Regions from separate parts of the Rothia sp. 110740021-2 genome, predicted to be linked through region 2. Evidence: riboswitches for the same ligand, from Rfam matches in the RefSeq annotation. Region 2 holds a riboswitch; the other holds the start of a gene.
What was found. A riboswitch is a leader RNA that binds a small molecule or an ion and turns the genes downstream of it on or off. The one in region 2 is predicted to bind S-adenosylmethionine.
Positions count from the first base shown of each region.

Region 1: linked by a shared signal. The riboswitch ahead of ACUXHH_RS07750 (LLM class flavin-dependent oxidoreductase) and the one ahead of ACUXHH_RS06470 (bifunctional o-acetylhomoserine/o-acetylserine sulfhydrylase) in region 2 are both predicted to bind S-adenosylmethionine.

Region 1 covers NZ_JBSZFE010000003.1:122,505-130,005, forward strand. The annotation lists gene ACUXHH_RS07730 (AMP-binding protein) at 1-391, opposite strand, end outside; gene ACUXHH_RS07735 (ABC transporter permease) at 818-1,660, opposite strand; gene ACUXHH_RS07740 (aliphatic sulfonate ABC transporter substrate-binding protein) at 1,660-2,724, opposite strand; gene ACUXHH_RS07745 (ABC transporter ATP-binding protein) at 2,790-3,626, opposite strand; SAM riboswitch class I at 3,631-3,726, opposite strand; SAM riboswitch class IV at 3,902-4,010, shown strand; gene ACUXHH_RS07750 (LLM class flavin-dependent oxidoreductase) at 4,124-5,551, shown strand; gene ACUXHH_RS07755 (YchJ family protein) at 5,731-6,174, shown strand; gene ACUXHH_RS07760 (NCS2 family permease) at 6,405-7,501, opposite strand, start outside.
Region 2 covers NZ_JBSZFE010000002.1:110,555-118,055, reverse strand. The annotation lists gene ACUXHH_RS06485 (ABC transporter) at 1-364, opposite strand, end outside; gene ACUXHH_RS06480 (ABC transporter permease) at 366-1,226, opposite strand; gene ACUXHH_RS06475 (ABC transporter ATP-binding protein) at 1,223-2,209, opposite strand; SAM riboswitch class IV at 2,566-2,678, shown strand; gene ACUXHH_RS06470 (bifunctional o-acetylhomoserine/o-acetylserine sulfhydrylase) at 2,782-4,128, shown strand; gene metX (homoserine O-acetyltransferase MetX) at 4,319-5,629, shown strand; gene ACUXHH_RS06460 (MerR family DNA-binding protein) at 5,848-6,081, shown strand; gene ACUXHH_RS06455 (MerR family transcriptional regulator) at 6,209-7,024, opposite strand; gene ACUXHH_RS06450 (alpha/beta hydrolase) at 7,119-7,501, shown strand, end outside.

The sequences.
Region 1 (7,501 bases), on a different contig from region 2:
AAGACAGCAGACCATTCGCTGCCTTCGCAATACGACGCTGTAGCTCGGCGTAGGTGATGGCCTCACGGTCGCCGGGTTCACCTTCAAAGTAGAGGGCTACCTTGTCGCCGCGGCCCGCCTCCACGTGGCGGTCTACGCAGTTGTAGGCGACGTTGAGCTTACCGCCCTCGAACCACTTAATTTCGGGGATGCTGAACTGTTCGATGCCGTCCTTATCGAAGCCGAGGGACTTCGGCTTCTCGAAGCGGTGCGCGGTGTGCCAGGGCTCAGCCCAGGTGAGGCGCTGTGCCTGCTTCTCCCAGAACGCGACGCGTGCCTCGTCAGATTCGAGGGCGGGATTCGGGGTGGGGTTCAGCGGGTCGGTGAACGAGTAGGGGGTGGGCAGTCCCATTATTCTCCCATCGGTTGCTGGCATTAGCACCCTTGCTCGCCGTGCCGTTGTCTGTGCGACCGTGGGGTCTGTGTGTGCGTTGACGAGGGGGTTGCTGCGACGTCGTTGAGCCAGGTCTCTCGGTCGCTCTGGATGGTTTGCCTTCTTAGTAAAGCGCGCCCGAGGGGGCGGACGCAAAGGGGACCGTCATATTCGGTATGGTGAGCACCAGTTCGTAATATAACGACATATTTAAAGACCCCGCACCGCGCTCACTGCTGTGGGGCGCGGTGCGGGATTCATCATCATTCAGTAGACGACAGGTTTCCCCGCCGACTTCTTTCTCCGGCACGTAGCGATGATTAGCTCATCTTCGGGGGAGCAACCACGCAGCGGACATCTCTCCTAAAACTCAGAGCGTGCTGAGTATTGTGTCTAGCTGTGGTTCTAGTTGCTGGGGTACTTCGCCTTCACCCAGCGCTCGAATACGCCCACCAGCGCGTCGGTAATCTTACCGAGCACCGCCAGCGCCACAATAGCCAGCAGCAGGCGGTCGGTACGGCCATTATTCTGCGAGTCGGTCAGCAGATAACCCAGACCCATAGATGCACCCAGCAGCTCAGCGGCGACTAGGAACAGCCACGCCTGAGCTAGCGCCAGACGCAGACCCGAAACCACCGACGGCAGAACCGCGGGAAGCTGAACCGTGGTGAACAGGCGCAGACCCTTCAGTCCGAAGGCGCGTGCCGCCTCCACAAGCTTCGGGTCAACGTGCGCCAGGGCCGCAGAAACTGTGGTGTACACCGGGAAGAACGCACCAATAGCAACCAGGGTCACCTTGGAATTCTCGCCGATACCGATCCACAGCAGAAGCAATGGAACCCACGCCAGGGACGGCACGGCACGCAACGCACCGATAGTCGGCGCGGCAATCAGACGCACCGGCGCAGACAAGCCAATCAGCGCACCCAGCACCAGGCCAAGCACGGCACCAATACCGAAACCAATCAGTACACGCTGAGTAGAAATCGCCACGTGGCGACCCAACTCGCCGCGCTGCGCTAGCTCAATACCGGCGCTGACCACACGGTCGGGGGACGGCAATTGGACCTGGGTGAACACGCCGTTCGTGCTCAGGATGTACCAGAGGGCAATCAGTGCCAGGGGAAGAATCAGACCCAGGTACTGCTTACCGGCGAACGGGTTCGACGGTAGCTTCACGGATGAGACGCGCTTCTCGGCACGCTCAACGCGAGCGCTGGAGGCGGCGGTAATCGTTGCGGCGGTCATTACTTCTCAACCACCTTCGCGATCTTCTCGACGGCTGCGTTGTCAGCCTTCTTTGCGAACTGGTCGTCCACAATGCTGTTCAGCGCCTTGTCCACGTCGGATTGGGAAGGAACGTCGCCGGACTCGACCAAAATCGGGCCGACACCCTTCAGAACCTCAACCTGCTTAGCGCCCGGAACCGGGTCAATATCCAGGTGGGTACGCTCCATGACGACCTGGGCGGTCTCGTGCTTAATGCCGGACTCCTCCTCGACAATCTTCACTGCCTCTTCGGGGTTCTTCTTAGCCCAGGCGCGAGCGTACTCGTACACGTCCACGATAGTCTGTGCGGCGGTCGGGTTGGACTGAATGAACTTCTCGGCCGCGTTCAGGAAGCCGTAGGTGTTGAAGTTTAGGTTGCGGTAGAAGAGCACGTCGCCGCTTTCCACCTCGGCGGCAGCCATGATCGGGTCCAGGCCGCTCCACGCGTTGACCTGACCGTTATCCAGGGCGGTACGGCCGTCGGCGTGCTGCAGGTTCTGAATGGTCAAATCCGAAGCGGAAATACCCTCCTGCTTGAGCGCCTGCAGCAGTAGGAAGTACGGGTCGGTACCCTTGGTCACAGCAACGGTCTTACCCTTCAGATCCGCAACCTTGGTGATGCCCGAATCCTTGCGGGTTACCAGTGCCGACCACTCCGGCTGCGAGTAGAGGCTAATGACCTTAATGGGGGAGCCATTAGCGCGTGCCAGCAGCGCCGCCGAACCAGCGGTCGAGCCGACATCAATATTGCCGCTACGCAGAGCCTCATTCGCCTTGTTCGAACCAGCCGACTTGACCCACTCAACCTTCTTGCCCTCGGCAGCGAGGGCGGTCTCAAGCCAACCTTTCTTGCGGATAATCAGGGACAGCGGGTTGTAGGTGGCGTAGTCAATGGTCACGGTGTTCTGGCTGCCACCACCGGCAACACCGGAGGCGTTAGCGGAACCGGAACCTTCACCGGCGCAGGCGCTGAGCAGAGTAGCAAAAGCGGTGGCTGCGGCAAGGGACTTGAGGGCGGTACGGCGAGACGGGGAGTAAGTCATGATGAAATCTTTTCGCTTCTGAAGATGATGGTGTGATGTGCGGGAAATGTATTTCGTGGCGGCTTTTAGGCGTTATCTTCCACGCCGAGCTCAGCCAGCAGTTCGCTACGCAGTGCTGTGATCTCTGCATCGGCGCGGTCACGCGGGTGAGAGCGTTCAACGGTCACAATGCGCTGGATGGTGGCGGGTGCCTCCGGGGTGTCCTTACCGAGGATGATGACCCGGTCAGAGAGGTACAGCGCCTCTTCCACATCGTGGGTGACCAGCAGAATCGTGGTCGGGTCTTGACGGTGCACGTTCAACAGCAAATCCTGCATGTTGATGCGGGTTAGCGCGTCCAGAGCACCGAAGGGCTCGTCGAGCAGCAGCACGCCGGGGTTACGTGCGAGCGCTCGCGCCAGGGACACACGCTGAGCCATACCGCCTGAAATTTCCTTGGGACGGTGGGTCGCGTATTCGCCCAGGCCGACCAGGTCGAGCAGACATGCTACCGATGCTGTGCCTTCAGATTTTTTGGTGCCCTGCGGCAGTCCGAGCGCCACGTTGTCGGCTACGGTGCGCCAGGGGAGTAGGCGCGGTTCCTGAAAGCCGATAGCGACGCGGGGGTCGAGGCCGGTCACTGCCTTCTCGCCGATACGCACGGTACCTGCGGTGATGCGGTTCAGACCTGCTGCTGCACGCAAGAGGGTGGATTTGCCGCATCCGGAGGAGCCGATGACGGAGATAATCTCGCCGGGGGCTACCGTGAAGGAGACTCCGCGAAGAACTTCGTGGGTTCCGCCGGGCACGGGGAAAGATTGTCCGACGTTTTCAAAGCTCAGGGGGACGGCGGCGGTGGATACGGCGTGGTGGCCGGTGTTTTCACTGGTGGGTACGTCAAGTACTGCACTGTTGAGTGTCATGTCACTTCCATCGGTCCTGGCGTTAGCACCGGGGCGAAAAAATCTGTGCCGGTTGCTGCGACGTCGTGGAGCCAGGTCTCTCAGTCGCTCTGGATGGTTTGCTCCTCCAACCCTATGGGCTATGGCGTGCCTCAATCAATCCAGTGGGCGCGTATGAATTTCTATGACTGTATATTTCGCATTTGTCGCGAAATATTTCGGTTGCGCGTCACAAAAATATTTTTTCGTCACAAACGTGCTCTCCCTCCTGCGCGCCCCGTACACTCAAACCACGAGATTATGAGTCCCGGCGCTAAGCTCTGGCTAGCCGGGCGGCAACCCTCTCCCGTAGCGGGGTGCCCCAGATGATGATCTGGCCTCAACGAAAAGAGGCAAGTACGGCGCGAACGCGCCACCTGCACGAAGGCCACCACCGAACGCAGAAGGCATCAGGAGGCGGCGCGCGGGGTGCAGGGTACAAACCCGATCGTCCCCGATCATTCGCGAAAGGAAAATCGATGGCTGAGCAGAAGAAGCGCATCGTAGTTAACGCATTCGAGATGACCTGCATTGGTCACCAGAGCTTCGACCTCTGGCGTCACCCGCGCTCCCGCGCAACCGAGTACAACACCATCAAGTACTGGACTGACCTGGCTAAGACCCTTGAGCGCGGCCTGTTTGACGCCGTGTTCATCGCTGACGTTGTCGGCATCTACGACGTGTACAAGAACTCTGCCGCTCCCGCCATTGAGGGTGCCGCTCAGGTTCCCGTGAATGACCCCGCAACCCAGATTTCTGCAATGGCTGCAGTGACCGAGCACCTCGGCTTCGGCGTGACTGCTGCCGCTACTTTCGAGCAGCCCTACACCCTGGCTCGCCGCTACGCCTCCCTCGACCACCTCACTGAGGGTCGCGTCGGCTTCAACGTGGTGACTTCTTACCTGCCTTCGGCTGCTGAGAACCAGGGTCTGCCCACCCAGATCCCGCACGACGAGCGCTACGAAATTGCTGACGAGTTCCTGGACGTCTGCTACAAGCTGTGGGAAGGCTCCTGGGAAGACGGCGCAGTCGTCAAGGACCGCGAGCGCGGCATCTACGCTGACCCCTCCAAGGTCCACCCGATTGGCCACAAGGGCAAGTACTTCTCCGTGCCCGGCATCTCCCTGACCGAGCCGAGCCCGCAGCGCACCCCCGTGATCTTCCAGGCTGGCGCATCCAGCCGCGGCCAGAAGTTCTCCGGTAAGCACGCTGAGGCTGTGTTCATTAGCGCCCTGCGCCCGGACCTGACCCGCGTTGTGACCGACCGTATTCGTGCCGCTGCCGAGGAGCAGGGCCGTAGCCGCGACGACGTGAAGATCCTCGCAATGCTCTCGGTCATCGTGGATGAGACTGAAGAGAAGGCAAAGGCAAAGTACGAGGAGTACAAGAAGTACGTGAACCTCGAATCTGCACAGGCCATTATCGGCGGCTGGTCCGGTGTTGACCTGTCCCAGTTCGACGAGGACGAGATCCTGAACTACGTGCAGACCGAGTCGATTCAGTCCTTCCTGACCCCCTTCACCCTGCAGGCGAAGGATAAGAAGTGGACCCGTAAGGACATCGCTGAGCACACCACCATCGGTGGCATGGGCGAGGTCATTGTTGGTGACCCGGTTCAGGTTGCTGACGAGCTGGAGCGCTGGATCGACGAGGGCGGACTGGACGGCATCAACCTGGCATACCACGTCTCCCCGGGCTCCTTCGAGGACTTTATCGAGTACGTTGTTCCCGAGCTGCAGAAGCGCGGCCGCTACCGCACCGAGTACGAGGGCAACACCCTGCGTGAGAACATCTTCGGTAAGGGCCACACCAAGGTTGCTGACAGCCACCCGGCTGCTAAGTACCGCGGCGCATATGTGGGTAAGCCTTCGGCAGCTGACACCCCGGCTCGCGCAATCGCTGAATAAGCGTTGTCGCTGATGCGCACCGTGTAGGTTCGCTCAAACTTAACGATTGAAAACAAGAATGCCCGTTCTGCTGGGGATGTGTATCCCAGGCGGAGCGGGCGTTTCTTCGTGCTGTGCCGCCGCCGTTTTCTTGATACAGGGCACCTTCTTGACGCGGTGCTTTCTTTATACTGATTGGCATGATTGAACTGAACAAGGTTGAACTTAACCATGATGACCGCTGCCCCTGTTCGAGCGGCGAGGTGTACGGCGCCTGCTGCGGCAGGTTCCTGGGCGAGTTTGTCGCCTCCGGCACGTTGACTGCTCCCACGCCGGAGCAGCTGATGCGCTCGCGTTTTACCGCGTTTGCGACCGGGAATGCGGCGTATCTGCTAGCGAGCTGGCATCCGAGTACTCGCCCGGCCACCTTGGAGTTGGAGGATGATATCCGCTGGTATCGCCTGGATATTCTGGGTGCTTCGGGTGGCCCGTTTGATGCATCAGGTACGGTGGAGTTCGTTGCGTATTACCGTTCGGGGCCGGGCACACCTGCGGAGGAGCGGGTGAAGGGCAGCATGCATGAGCTGTCGCGTTTTGAGAAGGTGGGCGGCGCCTGGTTCTATGTGGATGGTGACGTCCGCTAGGTCTCGTAGCTTTCCCTGCCTCTAGTACGTGTAGAAGGCGGGCGTAGAAGAAATGGCAGAATCATACCGAAAACGGAATGATTCTGCCATGATTTTCTCGCGCCCAGGAGCGATAAGGAACATGCAAGAGTGAACCAGATACGCCAAAGGCAGGCCCTTCGGCAGCCTGAAAACTTACATTCTCAGCCGCCTCAGGAACCTGCCCTCAGCAAATATGTAGACTGTCGGACTTAGCTAGTCCAGCCGTTAATGATGCCCATACCGAAGTAAATCACGAACACCGCGGAGACCAGGTACATCAGCCAGTGCACATCCTTGCCGCGGCCCTGCACCAGACGAATGAAGGTGTACGCCACGAAGCCGGCACCAATACCGTTCGCAATCGAGTACGACAGCGGCATGAAAATAATGGTCAAGAACGCCGGAATACCCAGACCCCAGTCGGTCCAGTCAATGTTCACGGCCTGGCGGATCATCAGGAAGCCGACCACGACCAGCGCTGGAGCAACGGCCTCGAAGGGGACGATGGTGACCAGCGGCGAGATAAAAATCGCCAGTAGGAACAGCACACCGGTCACAATATTCGCAAAACCGGTGCGTGCACCCGCACCAATACCGGTAGCGGACTCTACGAAAATCTGGTTCGCTGAACCGGATGCGCCACCACCAACAACGGAGCCGAAAGCGTCCACAAGCAGGACCTTGTCGATGTCCTCAACCTTGCCGTCCTTCATGGTGCCAGCCTCGGCGGCAAGACCGACCGAAACGCCCATCGCGTCGAAGAACACCGACAGCAGAATGGTGAACACCAGCAGGGAAGCAGCCAGCGGGCCAATATGGGTGAACGCACCGAACAGGTCAGCGGAACCGATGAGGGAGAAGTCCGGCGTGGTGAACTTCAGATCCTCCAGGGAAGGCACGTTTAGGGACCAGCCGGTTGCCGCCTTCGTCACGGAACCGGAGGGCACGACCTTCTCCAGGGTGATGGAGAGGGCGGTGGAGGCGAGCACGCCCCACAGGATTGCACCCTTCACGTTGCGGATAAACAGGGCGATGGTGAGGAACAGGCCGAAGAGGAAGACGAGGGTGGGCCAGCCGAGCAGGTGACCGCCCGCGCCGAGGGTCACCGGAACGGTGGAGCCTGCAGCGTCGGGCATGCGGCGGATAATGCCGGAGTCGACCAGGCCGATAAAGGAAATGAAGAAGCCGATACCGACCACAATCGCGGTCTTGAGTGACTCGGGGACCGCCTCAAACACCGCGGTACGGAAGCCGGTGAGCACCAGAACGGTCATGATTAGACCGGCAAGAACGACCAGGCCCATGA
Region 2 (7,501 bases):
CCGCCGCCGCACCGAGCCAGTATCCAGCATCTACCGGGCGCGCCGTGCACACGTACTCGAAGACGCCAATCCACCGGTCTGTGGCAACGCGCGCGACAATACCGGCTGCCACGGAGCTGAGGGTCGCAATCAGGGCGGTCGCGCAGCCGATGCGTACCGTATCGTTTGCGGCAAGATCAGCACCCAGAAGCACCGTGAAAAGCACGTTAAGACCGGGTACGAGAACCAGGGTCGTGATGGCCGTTCCGAGGGTTGCGAAGGTAATAGACGACGACCAGCCAATAGAAGCGGTCGACAGAGCCCGACGCGCCGTGCCAGACAGTGATACAGCGCCAGGCAGGGCAACAGAGGAGAGAGCACGCACGCTACATCGCCCCCAGGGTGCCGCGACGGCGGGCTGAGGCGAGAGCCTTCCGAGCAAAGAGGAAGGCGCACAACGCCCAGATGAAGCTCACGACCAGGGTCTGAATTACGGGCAAGAGTGCATCCGCCGAGGTAGTGATGGCGGTACGCCCAAGTAGCAGGTGAACCGGCGCCTGCAGGGGAATGAGCATGCCTACACTATCTAGCCAGGCGGGCGCTTCAATGGTCGTGAAGAGAACCCCGGAAAGAATAAAAACCGGTACGAGCAACAGCTCCTCGTAGGCGATAGCGTTCGGCGTCGCCACGAAGAACACCGCAATCATGAACGTGACCGACAGACACGCAAGCCACAGCAGGGGAACGCCCAGAACGTAGCGCGGCCAGAGTGCTGAAAAGTCTGTGACCTGCGGGTTGAGCGTCACAAGAGCCCAGATGAGCCACGACAGGGGCAAAGCCGCTAAACCCACAACGGATGCGCTTGAAACGATAGCCGCCAGCACCCGCACCGGAGAAATCGACCCCGAACACAGGTACACGAGGGTCCCACGGAAACGCTCAAAATTGATGATGCCCGCAGACACGATGCAGACCGACCACATGCCCACAATGCCCGCGCGGGTCCACGCGAGAGTCGGGTCAACGGAGTGACCCGCGGAGCTCTGCGCCGCCGCATGCACGGCGAGCGCCTGAAGGATGACTGAGCCGAGTACCGTGCTAATGAGCAGCTGAATGAAGTAGGGGACCGTCAGGAACTGGCGCAGGCTAAAGCCCATGAGCCGTAGCTGCCGGGCGCACTCCTGCCACAGGTCGTACCGTCGACCCTGCCGCTGGAACTCTTCTGAGCGTTGCGTCTGAGCGTTCATCGCTTGAGCCCCTCCGCCATCGCCAGGTATGCCTCTTCCAAGGTTGCCGGGCGCGTGTACGGTTCGGTTCGCGCCCCAATGCGTGCGGCGGCAAGTCCCTCCGCCAGGATGCGGTGCGTCTCGCCCGCCTCGAACGTGGCGCGCTCGCCGTGCCAGTAGAGGGTCAGTTCCCAGCCGGAACCGCGTGGGGCAAAAAGTACCGCCGCCTTATCGCCGAGGAACCCGCGGAGCGTATCAATGCCCTCGGTGGCGGTGGGCTCGACCTGAACCACGGTCGTGGCGGCAATACCTGCGTGCGCGGCAACGTCCTCGAGACTGCCGCTCACAGCAACGGAGCCAGCGCCCAAGACGGTGATGGTGTGCGCCAGGTCCTCGATTTCGCCCAGCAGGTGGCTTGTGAGCAGAATGGCGGCGCCGTCTTCCGCGAGAGAACGGATAAGGGTTCGTACGGTTAGGGCGATATCGGGGTCGAGCCCGTTGGTCGGCTCATCCAGCAGGAGCAGAGCGGGGGAGCCGAGCAGTGCACGGGCAATATGTAGGCGCTGCTTCATGCCGCGGGAAAACTCCTGGACAGGCCGCGTTGCCGCATCGGTGAGTTCCACACGGGCTAGGGCATGCTCAACCTCGTGCCCTCGGGCCCGCCCGGAAACCCCCGTAACATCGGCAAAGAACAGCAGATTATCGCGGGCACTGGCGCGCGGGTAGAAGCCGTTCTCCCCGCCCAGCGCGAGGCCCACGTGACGGCGCGCCCGTTGCGGGTGGGCGATAGCGTCAATACCGTTCACGGTGAGGCTACCGCCGGTGGGGGTGAGCAGAGTCGAGCACATCTGCACGGTCGTCGTTTTGCCCGCACCGTTGGGGCCGAGGAGGGCGTGAATTTCCCCGGAACTGACGCGAAGTGACACCCGGTCGACGGCGGTAAAGGTATTTTTACCTTTGCCAAAGACTCGGCTGAGTTGCGTGGCGTCAAGAACAAGAGACATGGTAGGTAACCTTCGGGTATGACCCTCTGGCTCCTATACCGGAGGGATGTTGAGCAGGATAAGCGGCTTAGCGAGCCGTAGCGAGTTGTACCCTGCGTGAGTGTATGTGTCATTTCAGTGTACCGAAAAGCACAGATAAAAGTGATGGAGGTTACTACGCAAATAGTGGGTGTTCACCTCCGCATTCTAATTACCTCGCCCTCTGACTGTCCCGGCATCGTCACTCACGTTTTGTTGCAGGCGATTTTTGGTGACAGACGTTAAAAAACGTCATCTTTGCAATGAAATGTCTTAAAGTACCGCACACCCACAAAACCCTTGACCCCACCCCGTGCCCTATGACACTCTAAATAACAGGTCAAGAGCGCCAGCGATAAGCCCCAGCTAGCTGGCCGGCAACCCTCCTCCGCGGTGGGGTGCCCTGGGTGAAGACCGGGCGGCACGCAAGAGCGTGACGCAAGCGCGGGACCGATGTGACCGAAAACGGTACATCAATCGTGACAGGATTATTCGACGACGATTCCTGTACCGTCGGCATGCGGCCCCCTAAGAATCCCCATTAGGAGCCACGCATGAGCAACAACACTACCGTCCCGACTCCCGCCAACCCCGCCGGTTGGAAGTTCGAAACCCGCCAGATTCACGCAGGTCAGGCGCCGGATGCCGCAACGGGAGCTCGGGCACTACCCATCTACCAGACCACCTCTTTCGTCTTTGAAAGCGCCGAGCAGGCAGCGAACCGTTTCGCCCTCGCCGAGCTGGGCCCCATTTACACTCGCCTCAACAACCCCACCCAGGAAGCAATTGAAAACCGTATCGCTTCCCTGGAAGGCGGCGTTGGCGCGCTACTGCTGGCATCCGGTCAGGCAGCTATCACCTACGCAATCCTGAACATTGCCGGTGCAGGCGACCACGTAGTTGCATCGCCCTCCGTATACGGCGGCACCTACAATCTGCTCAAGTACACCCTCGCCGACCTCGGTATCGAAACCACCTTCGTTGAGGACCCGGACGACCTGGACGCATGGCGCGCCGCAGTCCGCCCCAACACCAAGCTCTTCTACGGCGAGTCCGTGCCTAACCCCCGTAACGACGTGCTCGACATTGAGCCTATTGCTGCAATTGCGCACGAAAACGGTGTACCCCTGATTGTGGACAACACCGTACCCACCCCCTACCTGCTGCGCCCCATCGAACATGGCGCGGACGTGGTCGTCCACTCCGCAACCAAGTACCTGGGTGGCCACGGAACCTCCATCGGCGGCGTAATCGTTGATTCCGGTAACTTCGACTACGGTGCAGACCCCGAGAAGTTCCCCAAGTTCAACCAGCCCGCCCCCGGCTACCACGGCCTGGTCTACGCACGCGACCTGGGCAAGGACTCCGCATTCGGCGCGAACCTCTCCTACATCCTGAAGGCGCGCGTCTCCCTGCTGCGCGACACCGGTGCCGCCATCTCCCCGACCAACGCCTTCAACATCGGTATCGGTCTGGAAACTCTCTCTCTGCGCATCGAACGCCACATTGAAAACGCTACCAAGGTTGCCCACTGGCTCGAAGCAAACCCGCAGGTCGAGAAGGTCATCTGGGCTGGCGTGGAATCCTCCCCCTGGTACGAGCGTGCACAGAAGTACCTGCCCAAGGGCCCCGGCGCGGTTCTCGGCTTCACCCTCAAAGACGCAACCCTGGAGCAGACCCGCGACTTCGTAGATGCCCTGAAGCTGCACTCCAATGTGGCGAACATCGGTGACGTGCGCTCGCTCGTAATTCACCCCGCCTCCACCACCCACTCCCAGCTTTCCGCTGAGGAGCTGGAGAAGATCGGCGTGTACCCGAACTTTGTGCGCCTGGCAGTAGGCATTGAGAACATTGATGATATTCTCGCCGACCTGCAGCTGGGCTTTGACACCCTCTCCTAAACGGTGATGTAATCCGCAGGTGGACCGGTAAGCTACGGCTTTTCGGTCCACCTGCGGATTCCCCGTTACGGAGCGTTTTGTCACTGCGCGGCGCTGATGCCGCCCCACCCGTTGCTCCTTCTACCCACAGACGAGTACCCCGCTCACACCCGGCACTACCTTGCCGGCCAAACCCAGTGAAGGGACCCCCATGACTACCCAGAGCACTAACCAGTCCGGTACCACCCAGCCTGTTACCGCGCCCATCCCCGTGGCAGGTACCCAGCGCGAACACCCCGAAGCACAAGGCTATCTGCGTCAGCTGAACATCGGCGATTTGGAGCTCGTATCCGGCGTGATTCTTCCGCAGGTCACTATCGGCTACGAAACCTGGGGTACGCTCAATGAGGCTGGCGACAATGCCATCCTGATTTTGCATGCACTCACTGGCGATACGCATGTCTCTCGGGGCGTACCCACCCCCGACATGCCCGCCCCGCTGATTCGGGCTATTGAATCGGATGGCTGGTGGGAAGGCATCGTGGGGCCCGGCTCGGTCGTAGACACTAACCGTTATTTTGTGATTGCCCCCAATATTCTGGGTGGTTGCTATGGGTCGACTGGACCGGCAAGCATCATTCCCGAAGGTTACCCGGGTGCCGGTGAATACTGGGGTTCCCGCTTCCCGCAGGTAACCATCCGTGATTCTGTGCGTGCTGAGGCGTACCTGGCCCGGGCCCTGGGGGTGACCAGCTTCCGCTACGTGATTGGTGGTTCTCTCGGCGGCGCTCGTGCCCTGGAATGGGCGGTAACTAACCCTGAGCTGGTACGTGGATGCGCGGTGATTGCCTCCGGCCCTTCAGCAACGGCGGAGCAGATTTCATGGGCTCACACCCAGAATATTGCGATTCGTTCGGATGCGAACTTTGCCGGCGGTGACTACTATGCCGGTCCCGCGCCGACCGCAGGACTTGCCTTAGCTCGCCGTATCGCGCACACCACCTACCGCAGCCCCGCCGAGCTGGAGCACCGCTTCGGCCGTGAAGAGAACCGTGGCGAAAGCACCGTGGGTGGCTCGCTGGGTGAGCCGCGTGGCCGCTACGCTATCGAAAGCTACCTGGACCATCACGGTGCCAAGCTGGTTGAGCGTTTTGACGCGAACAGCTACCTGGCGGTTAATGAGGCACTGATTTCGCACGACGTGGCGCGTGGCCGCGGCACCCTGGCGCAGGCGCTGGTGCACACCGATTGTGAGTGGACGATTGCGGCGGTGAACACGGACCGCCTGTTCTTCCCGCATGAGTCGCACCGCCTGGCGGAGGCGCTACCCACTCCGGTGCCCGTGGACATTATCGAGTCGAACCACGGCCATGATGGCTTCCTCATTGAGTCGAAGCAGGTGGAGAAGATTCTGGCGCGTGCCCTCGGCGTTGAAGATGAATCCGCCACCCAGAGTGAGGCGCAGCGTGAACGTGAAGCTCTGGAGTCGATGACTCGACTGTACGGCGCTGTTACTCGCTAAGGCAACCGGCACCCGGGCGCGTTACGCGCATCCCGCTGAATGTTGTTTTCTCCAAACAGTGGGTGTGGGATTGTGAGGGAATGGCTGGGTATTCTCAACTGTCTTTCCGCCCGTTGAGAATTAACGTTCACCTTAACGGTTGGGTTATGGGACGCCGGGTGCTCGTATAGCGTGAGTGCCCGGCGTTTCTTGGAACTCGCGCTTTTGACGAGGAATTCATCTCCTCGGTACGGTTTATTGCTACCTGCCGTCAGACCGGAATGAGTCTTGCCGACAATCGCACAATTTTGGATAATCTGGATAACCACGCACTCTCCATCGACGTGATGGAGCGCGCCCGCCGAAAGATTGAAAACGAGATTGTCGGGCTGCAACAGAACCTTAAACACCTGGATCGCCGTATTCAGGAGCACCGCCATCACCTCGACAGCACCCGCTCGATAACCATCTAGTTTTAATGCACAAACAGCATGTAACACCCGGTAGACCCGATGTAGGGAATACCGGGCATCTTTTCATATTCAGCTGAGTATGCTTGGTTACTCATGCTAAGCTGCTGGGTATTTTCAGCTTCTAGCTTTAGCTCCAGGTAGCTTCCAGCGGGTCAACACCGTGTGCACGAGCATTCTCATAGATGACTTCCCGCAACCACTCTGCAAGCCCGGTCACGAGCTTCTCGTAATACGCCTTGAAGCGGGCATCCTCAACGTAACCGCGGGCTAGAATAGCGTGCTTAGCGGGGGTGACCTCAAAGAAGAACAGGGAGGCGCGGTGCCGTTCGGCGAGCGCATTCGCCTCCTCGCTGCCCGGCTGCACGCCGTGGTTGAACGCCTCGACGAGGGCTCGTTCTACCTCGTCAATCTGCTGTTTGCCGTTCTGCCAGTCGGCACGGTCCATTGAGGCAGTACGGCGCTGGTATTCAGCCCAGTCGTCAGTTTTTTCGTAACGCTCCTGCGCTTCCTGCTGGTGGGCGAGGCTGAACCCTTCACCCATAATCTCTGCTTTTTCGGCAGCGCTGAGCTGCTCATTTTTAGGTGCCATAGTGTCCTCCAAAAGGCGTTCGATGGTTTCAAGCATGCGCCGGTGGGCGGCGATTTTGCGTTGAAGCATATCCCGCTGAGCGAGCAGATGCTCGGTGCTGTTCTCCTGGTCCTGCAGTATGTTGCGAATAGCGTCAAGGCCCATGCCGATGGAGCGGTACCCCAGGATGACGGTGATTCGTTCAAGGTCTGTATCGGTGTAGTACCGGTGCCCGTTGAACTCATCATGTGCCGGGTTGAGTAAGCCCCGCTGCTCCCAGTGGTGTAGCGTGCGGACTGTGAGCCCGTGCAATGATGCTGCTTCTCCTACGGTGTATTCATGATGCCCGTCAGGTGGTGTTATGTTCGCGTCCATGGTGTCACTCTAAAACCTGACGTTAGGTGAGGGTCAAGCTGGCGGCGGAACCTACGGTGCAGGTTTGCGCGGCAGTCCTCGCTAAGATGGGTGCATGAGCGAAAACAAATACGTCGTCGAATACACCCGCCCCGAGAACGAACGAGCAGGCACCCACCTAGTGCTCATGCTGCACGGCTACGGCTCCCAGGAGCACGATCTGCTGTCCCTGGCGGCGCACCTACCACAGGAGGGGTTTACCTACGCCTCCATGCGTGCGCCGCAGCCGGTCGGTACCCAGTTCTCCGCGGACTCGACCGGCGCTTACATTGCCGCAGATGCTATCGGCTACCAGTGGTACCCGCTGAACCAGCAGCTCGAATCTAACCAGCGCGCCATCGAACAGGCGAGCGACTACGTGCTGGAATGGGTGCGCGAGAACCGTGCACCGTACGCTTCGGTGACCCTGCTGGGCTTCTCGCAGGGCATGGGTGTCGC